Regions from separate parts of the Agrobacterium sp. DE0009 genome, predicted to be linked through region 2. Evidence: predicted binding sites of a transcription regulator. Region 2 holds the regulator's gene; the other holds the start of a gene.
The links. Region 2 encodes PhoB, which activates phosphate uptake and scavenging genes when phosphate is short. Its sites were predicted from a motif close to TGTCATNNANCTGTCAT; they were not measured.
Positions count from the first base shown of each region.

Region 1: a site for PhoB is predicted at 1,424-1,440, ahead of FS804_RS00675 (ceramide glucosyltransferase). Genes of this name have one in related genera too.

Region 1 covers NZ_VEIU01000001.1:120,230-126,164, reverse strand. The annotation lists gene FS804_RS00695 (cold-shock protein) at 1-65, shown strand, start outside; gene FS804_RS00690 (DUF192 domain-containing protein) at 65-547, shown strand; gene FS804_RS00685 (BON domain-containing protein) at 608-856, opposite strand; gene FS804_RS00680 (DUF982 domain-containing protein) at 1,070-1,339, shown strand; gene FS804_RS00675 (ceramide glucosyltransferase) at 1,522-2,664, shown strand; tRNA gene FS804_RS00670 (tRNA-Pro) at 2,715-2,791, opposite strand; gene FS804_RS00665 (ETC complex I subunit) at 3,059-3,364, shown strand; tRNA gene FS804_RS00660 (tRNA-Arg) at 3,407-3,483, shown strand; gene FS804_RS00655 (DUF429 domain-containing protein) at 3,507-4,298, opposite strand; gene FS804_RS00650 (hypothetical protein) at 4,330-4,485, opposite strand; gene FS804_RS00645 (efflux RND transporter periplasmic adaptor subunit) at 4,724-5,935, shown strand, end outside.
Region 2 covers NZ_VEIU01000001.1:1,520,094-1,526,028, reverse strand. The annotation lists gene pstA (phosphate ABC transporter permease PstA) at 1-715, shown strand, start outside; gene pstB (phosphate ABC transporter ATP-binding protein PstB) at 730-1,545, shown strand; gene phoU (phosphate signaling complex protein PhoU) at 1,671-2,366, shown strand; gene phoB (phosphate regulon transcriptional regulator PhoB) at 2,398-3,081, shown strand; gene FS804_RS07690 (GcrA family cell cycle regulator) at 3,260-3,793, opposite strand; gene FS804_RS07685 (aspartate aminotransferase family protein) at 4,225-5,424, shown strand; gene argF (ornithine carbamoyltransferase) at 5,482-5,935, shown strand, end outside.

The DNA.
Region 1 (5,935 bases), 1.4 Mb from region 2:
ACAAGGGCCTCATGGCGGCGGAAATACACCCCGACAACCCGGTTTCGATGGGGATGTCGCACTAATGTCCGCCCTGCCACAGTTGCTGAAGAGCGCCGTCGCGGCGCTTCTTTTTTTCGCATTTGCCAGCGCCGCACAGGCGCAGGAACGCGTGACGTTCACCTCCGAGCCATTGGCGATCGAGACAGCGGCAGGAAAAACATACGATTTCACCGCCGAACTGGCATTGAACGACGCCCAGCGGGAACAGGGGCTGATGTTCCGCAAGTCAATGCCGCCTGACCACGGCATGTTGTTCGATTTCGATGAACCACGCGCCGTCGCCATGTGGATGCGCAATACGCTGATCCCACTCGACATGCTGTTCATCGGCAGCGATGGCCGAATCACCCATATCCACGAAAATGCGGTTCCGCATTCCGAAGCGATCATCAGTTCCCGTGGACCGGTCAAATTTGTGCTGGAGTTGAATGGCGGCGCCGCGCAACGCTATGGCATCAAGCCGGGCGATATGGTTCGCAGCGCGCAAATTGGCAACCGGAAGTGATCCTGCCGCGTTATTGCGTTTGAATGCGCCGGACGAAATGTCGCCCGGCTCTCGCAATAATCAGTAAACCGGCTCGATATGGCTCAAAATCCGGCAATTCGAAATGGAAGCGGCAAGGTTGATGGCGATATCGATCGCCTCAACCGAGTCAGCAGTGCCTTCGAGATAAATCGTGTCGTTCTCGACGCTTGCGGAAATACGCGACTTTTCAAGACCTGATTCGAAGGCCAGGGCCGAGGTGATCGCCTGGCATACGCCTGCCATGCGGTCGCCGAAGAAGCTTTCCTGAATGCCTGACATATTGAACATGTGCGTTCTCCTTCTTATGGACATACCAACGCATGAGCGCCAGCTTTGTTCATCTCCGGTTCATCTATTCGTTCATCTTCCATTCATCTTGAAAAAATGGAACCCCCCTGCCGATCACATTTTAGGTGATCGGGAACAATTCCGTGAGGCCGGCATTACGCGCATGGGAGTTGGGAAGGCCTGCAGAGCAGGCAAAACAGGGAGGAGAATGGCATGCTGATTCATAAAACGGAGCCGTGTCACCACGCCTCGTGGATGAAGCCTGTGGCGATCCATCTTCCGCTTTCGGCGGCGGTGGAAATCTATAGCCCACTGGTGGCGCTCGACATGCTGATGTACCGCTGGCCCGAAGAACACGGGCCTGAATATGAGGAGGCGCGCAGGAACTGCCTCGATGCCATCGCCGGACGTTGCGATATCGAAAAGGCGAGAGAATCGTTTCTCGTTGCGAGCAGCCATGCGCATATCCTGAACGTGCACTGAAACTGACAACCATCATGAAGACTGGGCCCTTCGATACGGAGGGCTTTTCTTTTGCGCGGAACCCGATGGCCCGCCCCGTCATGATGACATGTAACTGTCACGCAAACGTTATAATCGGCAGAGACGAATTCCATGGAATCGGCGGCTGGACCGCCCCAACATCGGAAGTGGAACTGGCCCGCATGGAAACCGTCTTCGCTCTTTGCGCAACGCTGCTCATCGGCTTCAATCTTCTCGGAATCGTTCTCGCTGGTTGGCGGCTGATGCGGCGAGATGCGGATAATGACCTTGTCAGGCAACGTCCGCCTGTCTCGGTCGTGGTCCCGCTGCGAGGGGTGGAAACCTTCACGCCGCTCACGCTTGCGCGCGCCTTCGAGCTGGACTGGCCAGATTATGAACTTCTCTTCTGCGTGGCCGACCAAGACGATTCCGTCATCGATGAAGTCCGCAGGGCTGAAGCGGCCCATCCGATGATCCCGACGCAATTGCTGACGGGTGATGATCGCATCAGCGCCAATCCAAAACTGAACAATTGCGTCAAGGGCTGGCGGGCAGCGCGACATGACTGGGTCATTCTCGCCGATTCCAACGTGCTGATGCCGACATCCTATATCAAAACCATGATGTCAGCCTGGCAATCGGATAGCGGGCTCGTCTGCTCGCCGCCGCTCGGATCACGCCCGATCGGCTTTTGGGCGCATGTCGAATGCGCCTTCCTCAACGGTTCCCAGGGTCGCTGGCAATATGCGGCGGAAGCAATCGGAATTGGCTTCGCACAGGGCAAGTCGATGTTGTGGAACAAACCGTTCCTCGAAGACCATGGCGGAATTCGCGCATTGGCGGCGGAAATTGCCGAGGATGCAGCGTCGACGAAGCTCGTGCGAAACGCCGGTCTTAAGGTGCATCTGGTTTCCACCCCGTTCGAACAGCCACTTGGCCGCCGCCACGCGGGCGAAATCTGGTCCCGCCAGGCGCGCTGGGCGCGGCTGCGCCGCGTGACTTTTCCCCAGTACTTCGCCCCCGAAATCCTCACCGGTGCGTTGCCCCCGCTTCTCTTCGCCGTGGCAGCCGCCGCCATGATGGAGATGAGCCTCGTCGCAACCGCCTTTGCGGTTCTCGCGCTGATGTATGTACCGGAACTCGCGCTTGCCGCCCTCAACCGCTGGCCTATCTCGTTCCACACGCTCCCCGCCATGATTGCGCGGGACATGGTCATGCCCCTCGTTTGGGCGAGAAGCTGGATCGGTACCGCCGTCGCGTGGCGCGGCAACGTCATGACGATAGGCACGGCGGAAAGCACGCTTGCAGGGCCGCACGCCGAATAATTGTTATGTTGGGAAGGCTTACGCCGAAAAGCTGATATTCAGCTTTAAAATGGTCGGAGTGGAGAGATTCGAACTCCCGACCCTCTGGTCCCAAACCAGATGCGCTACCAGACTGCGCTACACTCCGCCGAGGCGATGGCTGGGGAATACACGGTTCACCCGCAGTCCGCAACAGGGAATTTCATCTTTATTGGGACAACATGCCGTCGGTCGGAAGTGAACGGGTAAGCGGGGCGGCGCGATCCGGCTCCAAGGGGATAATCGTCTTGACTCTCAACTGAAGTCAGTCCATTTCAAATTCAACGTTCCTGACACGATTTGGTTATTCTATTCAGGTACGTGATGGATAATTTCGGGGTCATATGCCCCACTCGTCAACCGGAGCAGTTTCGACATGTCTGCGAAGATTTACCGCCCTGCAAAAACCGCCATGCAATCCGGCAAGGCGAAGACCAATGTCTGGGTTCTGGAATTCGACGCCGAGGTTCCGCGCAAGATCGATCCGATCATGGGCTATACTTCCAGTTCCGACATGAAGCAGCAGGTGAAGCTGACATTCGACACGCAGGAACAGGCCGAAGCCTATGCCCAGCGCAAGGGCATCGAATACCGCGTGATCCAGCCGAAGGAAGCAGCGCGCCAGGTGGTTTCCTACACCGATAATTTCCGTTTCAACCGCACCCAGCCCTGGACGCACTGATACACCGCAGTTTTCGCCGGCAGCACCGCTGCCTGGCAGGACGGCCCCTTAGCTCAACTGGATAGAGCAACTGCCTTCTAAGCAGTAGGTCGCAGGTTCGAGTCCTGCAGGGGTCGCCACCTTCCCTCCGAGGCGTAAATCTTCACCGCGCCGCCGGAATCCAGATCGCGGACGTCTCGTCGCCGTAAGGGATCGCATCGCCCTCCAGAACGCAGATGCCGATCCACGCGCAAACAACTGCATCCATCATGTCTTCGAAAGCCTTCATTTCCCATGCTCGCGCCCCGATGGGGGGAATGGCAAGAGCATCGGCAACGCCGTCGATGCGGGCATCGAGATGCGCGATAATCGAGCGCCACACGTCGACCAGTTTCATGCGCCGAATGGGAATGGTATCTGATCGCCAGTAACTGCCGATTTTCGCGTGTTTGTACGGCAGCCGCTTCTCGGATTTCGTCAGCTCAACCAGTGCGGGGTGGGGATAGACCTCGAGCAGACCGCGGTCAGAGACCTGCGTCGTCAAGAGCGGATATCCTGCATGCTCGAATGATAGCTTGAGATCGTCGCTGATCTTGCCTGGCCTCAGGGCATTCGGCGTGTGAGTGCCGCAGTAGCGGGCACCATAAGCTGAGGAAACCCTGTTGTCCGAAACCCGCCGCGCCGTTATCGGGGCATGTGACAGCGGCATATCAATTGCGACGAGGTTGACCTGACCGCCGAGCGCTTCGGCAGCATCCAGAAGCGCCGTCGCCTGTACAAACGAACCACGAGGACGGTCGGTGCGCGCAATTGCATCGTCCTGTCGTGCAAGAAAATGATCGTAAGAGGCGGCAACCGCGCGCAGCCGCCAGCATGAGCCATCATTGACGACCAGGGCGACGCCGCTTGGCTCGGTTGCCGTCCATGCGGCGTCAATTCCCAATATTGCCGTCATACGCCGCTTCCGGATTTCCGTTGCGAACGCGTTACCCCTGCCCCACGAACGTGAAATAACCCCAGGCGGCCACAAAGAATGCGATGACCGCCGCGATCGTCAGCGCCTTTTTTGCCTTCGGCCCCATCGGTTCGCGTGGTTTTTTCGGCGGCACCGGTTTGCGGAACTTCACCACGTTGTCGTTCATTTCATCATCGTCCTGAATGTCGCTGCTGAAACCTCTGCCAAAAAGATGGCATCGGCTTTTCGAATACCTATCTCTAGCAGACCAGAACTATCATAAATATTACCAAGTTTTCACTTCACCCTTGGGGAAAGCTATGCCACTTCCCACAATCAGAGGAATATAACGGCGACAGACGGACGGAAAAATCGGAGAGCGACGGCAACTCTCTGTAGTATTTTGAACTTTGCGAGTGACGAGAATGAATGACGCCAATACGAGTGGCAGCGATACCCAGCCCGATCTGCGCGAGATTTTGGGGACGACCAGAAACGGCCGCAAGAAAAAGTCGCGTCGGTTCCTCTATGTGGCAGCAGCCATTGTGCTGATTGGCGGCGGTCTTGGTTATTATTACCAATCACGCGCAGGCGGCGTGGCTTACACCTACACGACGGAACCCGCACGCCGTGGCGATCTCTCCGTCATCGTCACCTCTACCGGCTCGGTTCAGCCGACGGATCAGGTTGATATATCCAGCGAACTGTCCGGCACCGTGCGGAAGGTCAATGTCACCTATAACACGCCGGTCAAGGCCGGGGACGTTCTGGCGGAGCTGGATACCAACAAGCTGGAGGCCGACGTGCAGAGCGCCCGCGCCAAGCTTGCCTCCGCCAAGGCCAGTGTGCTCAAGGCGCGCGCCGATCTCGGCTCGGCAAAAACCTCGATGGAGCGCCTGAGATCGCTGGTGCAGAACCGTGTCTCCAGCCAGCAGGATCTGGATGCCGCGCAGTTCACCTACGATGCGGCGGCCGCAACGCTCGACGTCAATGAGGCGAGCGTGCTTTCAGCGGAAGCGGATCTGCGGCTCGCCGAGGTCAACCTTGGCAAGGCCAAGATCGTCTCGCCCATCGATGGCGTCATCCTTACCCGCAGTGTCGATCCCGGCGCCACCGTCGCCTCCTCGCTAAATGCGCCTGTGCTTTTCACCATCGCCGGCGATCTGCGGCACATGGAGTTACAGGTCTCGGTGGACGAGGCCGATGTTGGCAAGGTCGATACAGGCCAAAAGGCCACGTTCAATGTCGATGCCTATCCCGACCGCAGCTTCCCGGCCGAGATAGAGACGGTGCGCTTCGCCTCGGAGACGGTCTCCAACGTCGTCACCTACAAGGGCATATTGACGGTCGACAACGCCGAACTGCTGCTGCGCCCCGGCATGACGGCAACCGCCAATATCGTCGTGGAGGACATCAAGGATGCCCTGCTGGTGCCCAATTCGGCGCTGCGTTACACGCCGCCGCGCGAATCCGCCTCCCGCGGCGGCGGGTTGATGAGCCTGTTCCGCCCGCCGCGCATGGGCCGCTCGCAGAACCGCGACACCGGCCAGGCAGCGACCGGCAAAAGAACCGTTTGGGTGTTGCGCAACAACGCGCCCGTCTCCGTCGCCATCGAAACCGGCTCCACCGACGGCCAG
Region 2 (5,935 bases):
CATTTTCGTCAACGGCAATTCGAGCCGTCCGGAAGCAGCTGGTGTCGGCGTGGCGCTGATCGGTTCCTTCTACATGATGATGATCGTGCTGGTGCTGTCGCTGCCGATCGGCGTCGCGGCCTCGATCTATCTCGAAGAGTTCGCCCCGAAGAACCGTCTGACCGACCTCATCGAGGTAAACATCAACAATCTCGCGGCTGTGCCCTCCATTGTTTACGGTCTGCTTGGTCTCTCCGTCTTCATCAACTTCATGGGCTTTCCGCGCTCGGCTTCGCTAGTCGGCGGGCTTGTGCTCACGCTGATGACGCTGCCGACCATTATCATCGCGACCCGCGCCGCCCTGAAAGCCGTGCCGCCCTCGATCCGTGCAGCGGCGCTCGGTCTCGGTGCCTCCAAGATGCAGACGATCTTCCACCACGTGCTGCCGCTTGCCATGCCCGGCATCCTGACCGGCACGATCATCGGCCTGGCGCATGCGCTGGGCGAAACGGCGCCGCTGCTCCTCATCGGCATGGTGGCATTCGTCGCGAACTATCCGACAACGCCGATGGATCCGTCCACGGCCCTGCCGGTGCAGATTTACATGTGGGCGAATGAGGCAGAGCGCGCCTTTGTCGAACGGACATCCGGCGCTATCATCATCCTGCTTTTGTTCCTCATCGTCATGAATGTGGGCGCAATCCTGTTGCGTCGCCGCTTCGAACGGCGCTGGTAAAGGGAGATTGAGCAATGAACATGTTGTCGGAAGCAGCAGTTGAAAAGGCGCTGGACAAGAAAATGAATGAAGTCTCATACAAGATGATCGGTAAGGACGTATCGGTTTATTACGGCGAAAAGCGCGCGCTTTACGATGTGAACCTCAACGTCCGGGAAAACACCGTGACCGCGCTGATCGGCCCCTCGGGCTGCGGCAAATCCACGTTCCTGCGCACCCTGAACCGTATGAACGACACGATCGACGGCTGCCGCGTCACCGGCAAGATCACGCTTGATACCGACGATATCTACGACCAGGCGATCGATGTGGTGGAACTGCGCGCCCGCGTCGGTATGGTGTTCCAGAAGCCGAACCCCTTCCCGAAGTCGATCTACGAAAACATTTCCTACGGCCCGCGGATCCACGGGCTCGCCCGCAACAAGGCGGATATGGACCAGATCGTTGAGCAGAGCCTCCAGCGAGCCGGTCTCTGGAACGAGGTGAAGGACCGTTTGCATGAGTCCGGCACGGGCCTTTCCGGCGGTCAGCAGCAGCGCCTTTGCATCGCCCGTGCGATCGCCGTCAGCCCGGAAGTGATCCTGATGGACGAGCCCTGCTCGGCGCTGGACCCGATTGCCACCGCGAAGGTCGAGGAACTGATCCACGAGCTGCGGACAAACTACACCATCGTCATCGTCACGCACTCCATGCAGCAGGCGGCGCGTGTTTCCCAGCGCACGGCCATGTTCCACCTTGGTCATCTTGTTGAGGAAAACGAAACCGACAAGATGTTCACCAATCCGGATGATCAGCGCACGCAGGATTACATCATGGGCCGCTTCGGCTGATACAGGCCGGCGCTTCAAAGAAACCGAACAAGACTGGTGCCGCTGCCGTGTCCCGCTCCGGGCACGGCCTGCAGGCCAAGCCGGAGGACTAGACCGTGAACCAGACAACGACCCATTCGCATATCATGTCCGCCTATGATGAGGAGTTGAAATTCCTCACACGCCGTATTTCGGAAATGGGTGGCCTTGCCGAACAGATGTGTGCCGACGCCGTGCGGGCGCTCGTGAACTCGGATGCCGCGCTGGCGCAGAAAGTCATTTCTGACGACACCATCCTCGATCACGCCGAGCGTGAGATCGGCGACAAGGCAATCGTCACCATCGCCAAGCGCCAGCCGATGGCGGCAGACCTTCGTGAAATCATCGGCACGCTGCGTATTGCAGCCGATCTCGAGCGTGTGGGCGATCTTGGCAAGAACACGGCCAAGCGCGTGATTGCGGTTGCCGGCACCGGCGTGCCGCGCAAGCTTGCCCGTGGTCTCGAACACCTGTCGGAACTGGCGCTGGTGCAGCTCAAGGAAGTCCTCGACGTCTATTCGACCCGCTCCGCCGAGAAGGCCAATGCCATCCGCGAGCGCGATGAGGAAATCGATGCCATGTACACCTCGCTCTTCCGCGAGCTTCTGACCTACATGATGGAAGACCCGCGCAATATAACGACCTGCACGCATCTTCTGTTCTGCGCCAAGAACATCGAGCGCATCGGCGACCATGCCACCAATATCGCCGAGACAATCTATTACATGACCACCGGCAGCCAGCCGGAGGGCGAGCGTCCGAAGGACGACAGTTCCAACACGCTCGGTTCGGTGACCGAGTAAGAGACAGGCAAAGCCTTGCGGAGTTCAGCATATGGTGCCCAAGATTGCAGTTGTGGAAGATGAGGAAGCGCTCAGCGTCCTTCTTCGTTACAATCTCGAGGCTGAGGGATACGATGTCGACACGATACCCCGTGGTGACGAGGCGGAAATCAGGCTTCAGGAACGTACCCCCGATCTTCTCATTCTAGACTGGATGCTGCCTGGTGTGTCCGGTATCGAGCTTTGCCGTCGGCTCAGAATGCGGCCGGAAACGGAACGCCTGCCCATCATCATGCTGACGGCTCGCGGCGAGGAAAGCGAACGTGTTCGTGGCCTCGCAACGGGTGCGGACGATTATGTCGTCAAGCCGTTCTCCACGCCGGAACTCATGGCCCGCGTCAAGGCCATGCTCCGCCGGGCCCGCCCCGAGGTTCTGTCTTCGGTGCTGAAATGCGGGGATATCGAACTGGATCGCGAGACGCATCGCGTTCACCGCAAAAGCCGTGAAGTGCGTCTCGGTCCGACGGAGTTTCGCCTTCTGGAATTCCTGATGACCTCTCCGGGCAGGGTGTTCTCCCGTTCGCAATTGCTCGATGGTGTCTGGGGCCATGATATCTACGTCGATGAGCGTACCGTCGACGTGCATGTCGGACGCCTGCGTAAGGCGCTTAATTTTTCGCACATGCAGGATGTCATCCGCACGGTGCGCGGCGCCGGCTATTCCATGGAAGCCTGAGCGGACGCCATCCGACTGGCGCGTTCCATCAAGGTAATTTTCCGCGAAAACAAAAGGCCCGAAACCGGATTGGTGTCGGGCCTTTTGTTGTGGTTGATCCCGATCCGCTCTGGTTTTGGCACAAAAAAACGGGCCCGAAGGCCCGTAGTTTTTGAGTGTCGAATGCGTGCCGCAACACTCAAGCCTTACGGCGCTCGCTTACCGGCTGATAGGCGAGTTTCGCATGGAACTTGCAATAGGGCGAAGATTCCAGCGCTTCACAGCCGCAGAAATGGAAATCGTCTTTCAAGGGGTCGCCGACCGGCCATTTGCAGGTGCGCTCGGTCAGTTCCGTCAGCGTCAGACGACGGGAGATTGGCGTGACGACGTTTCTGGAAGGAACGTAATCGAGAACTTCCGCGGTCTCGATGCCGACCTCTTCCTGAAGGGCGGTCGCGGCGTTGGAACGCGTCAGGATCCGTGCCGGTGCAGCGTTGACGCGGCCAGCAAAATTCGCCGCGCGAGGGGCAGGGGCAGCAGTCCGCTTGGGCGCTGTGCGCGCCGAAGTGACAGGACCGCCAGCCTTGACGCGACCCGGCAGGTTGAGACGGTGGACCTTGCCAATGACGGCGTTGCGGCTGACGCCGCCCAGCTGCGCTGCTATCTGGCTGGCGCTAAGTCCCTCGGACCACAATTTCTTGAGCTTTTCGACCCGTTCGTCTGTCCAGTTCATGCCGCTTCTCCGCTTTTCGCGTGTATTTTTGGCAGAATCCCTCTCCGTCTCGCGGGTGTGCCGCGAGTGTGGTTTCTGCCTGATTTTTGGTGACTAGTTCCGCCGCATTGCAGTCTAGTAATTAGCGATTAACCTAGTGCCACGCAGACTCCGTGGCAAGAGTCGCGGGAATCATCTCGAATCGATTTTGCGGTTTTCCCCAACTTGCTGGCGAGTTGAGTCAGAAAGGCAACACCTTGGGTCTGGCGCCCAGCCACCTACTAGGGCTTGAGAACCCTAGGGAATACGGACTTTTGTTGACATCGGCAAGCGAAGTGACAATAGTGCCCCTGCCGCCGCGAGGCGGCATTTTTGATTTTCAGGCAAGGGATAACCCTAAGAGCCTATTGACAACCGTCTTACAGCGCATTTGCGCAAGGAGTGATACAGCCATGGCCGAAGCCGCCGCGCCATTGTTCGATACATTTGCAAGAGCCCCCCTGCGTTTTGAGCGAGGCGAGGGCGTCTGGCTGTACACGGAAAGCGGCGAGCGATATCTCGATTTTGCGGCTGGCGTGGCTGTGAATTCGCTGGGCCATGCCCATCCGCACCTTGTGGAGGCGATCAAGACGCAGGCCGAAAAGGTCTGGCACGTCTCCAACCTCTATGAAGTGCCGGGCCAGGAAAAGCTTGCCAAGCGTCTGACGGAAGCAACCTTCGCCGACAAGGTTTTCTTCACCAATTCCGGCGCGGAAGCGCTGGAATGCGCGATCAAGACCGCACGCCGTTACCATTATTCCAAGGGCCATCCTGAGAAGTTTCGCATCATCACCTTTGAAGGCGCCTTCCATGGCCGGACGCTGGCGACCATTGCCGCTGGTGGCCAGCAGAAATATCTCGAAGGTTTCGGCCCCAAGGTTGAAGGTTTCGATCAGGTTCCCTTCGGTGACGTCGATGCGCTGAAGGCCGCCATCACGGCCGAAACAGCAGCGCTGCTGATCGAGCCGATTCAGGGCGAGGGCGGCATCCGCGCGCCGGCGAAGGAATTCCTGCAACTGCTGCGCTCGCTCTGTGACGAGCATGGCATGCTGCTGATCTTCGATGAGGTTCAGACCGGCGTCGGACGTACGGGTAAGCTTTTCGCCTATGAGCACACCGGCGTCGCGCCCGATATCATGGCGGTTGCCAAGGGTATCGGCGGCGGGTTCCCGCTTGGCGCCTGCCTCGCAACGGCCGAAGCTGCTTCCGGCATGACGGCGGGTGTGCACGGCACGACCTATGGCGGCAATCCGCTGGCGATGGCCGTCGGCAATGCGGTCCTTGATGTTGTTCTTGCTGACGGCTTTCTGGACAATGTTCGTGATGTCGCGCTTGTGTTCCGCCAGGGGCTTGCCTCATTGAAGGATCGTTACCCCGACGTGATCGAGGAAATTCGCGGCGAGGGCCTGCTTCTCGGCATCAAGGCGAGGATCCCCTCGGGTGAATTGCTCCAGGCCATGCGTGCGGAACATCTGCTTGGTGTACCGGCGGGTGACAATGTCATCCGTCTCCTGCCGCCGCTCGTCACCACGGCGGAAGAGGCCCGTGAGGGTCTGGCGCGCGTGGAAGCGGCCGCCGCATCCCTGACCGCAAAACAGGCGAAAATCGCCTGAGAAAACACTAAAGGGCGGGCCTCTTTGCCGGGGTTCGCGAGCATGGGACAGTTTGAAATGGCTTCACCTAAACATTTTCTCGACCTGTCGGCCGTCGGCTCGCAGGACCTGCGGGCGATTCTCGATGATGCCCGGGCACGCAAGGCGGCGACCAAGGCCGGCACAGCGGAAAAGCCGCTTGCCGGTAAGATGCTGGCGATGATCTTCGAAAAGCCGTCCACCCGCACCCGCGTCTCTTTCGATGTCGGCATGCGCCAGCTTGGCGGCGAAACGCTTTTCCTTTCTGGCACGGAGATGCAGCTCGGGCGGGCCGAAACGATCGGCGATACGGCCAAGGTCCTGTCGCGTTATGTCGACGCCATCATGATCCGTACAACGGATCATTCGCGTCTGCTTGAGCTTGCCGAACACGCAACCGTGCCTGTCATCAACGCCCTGACTGATGACACGCACCCCTGCCAGATCATGGCTGACATCATGACCTTCGAGGAACATCGTGGGCCGATAAAAG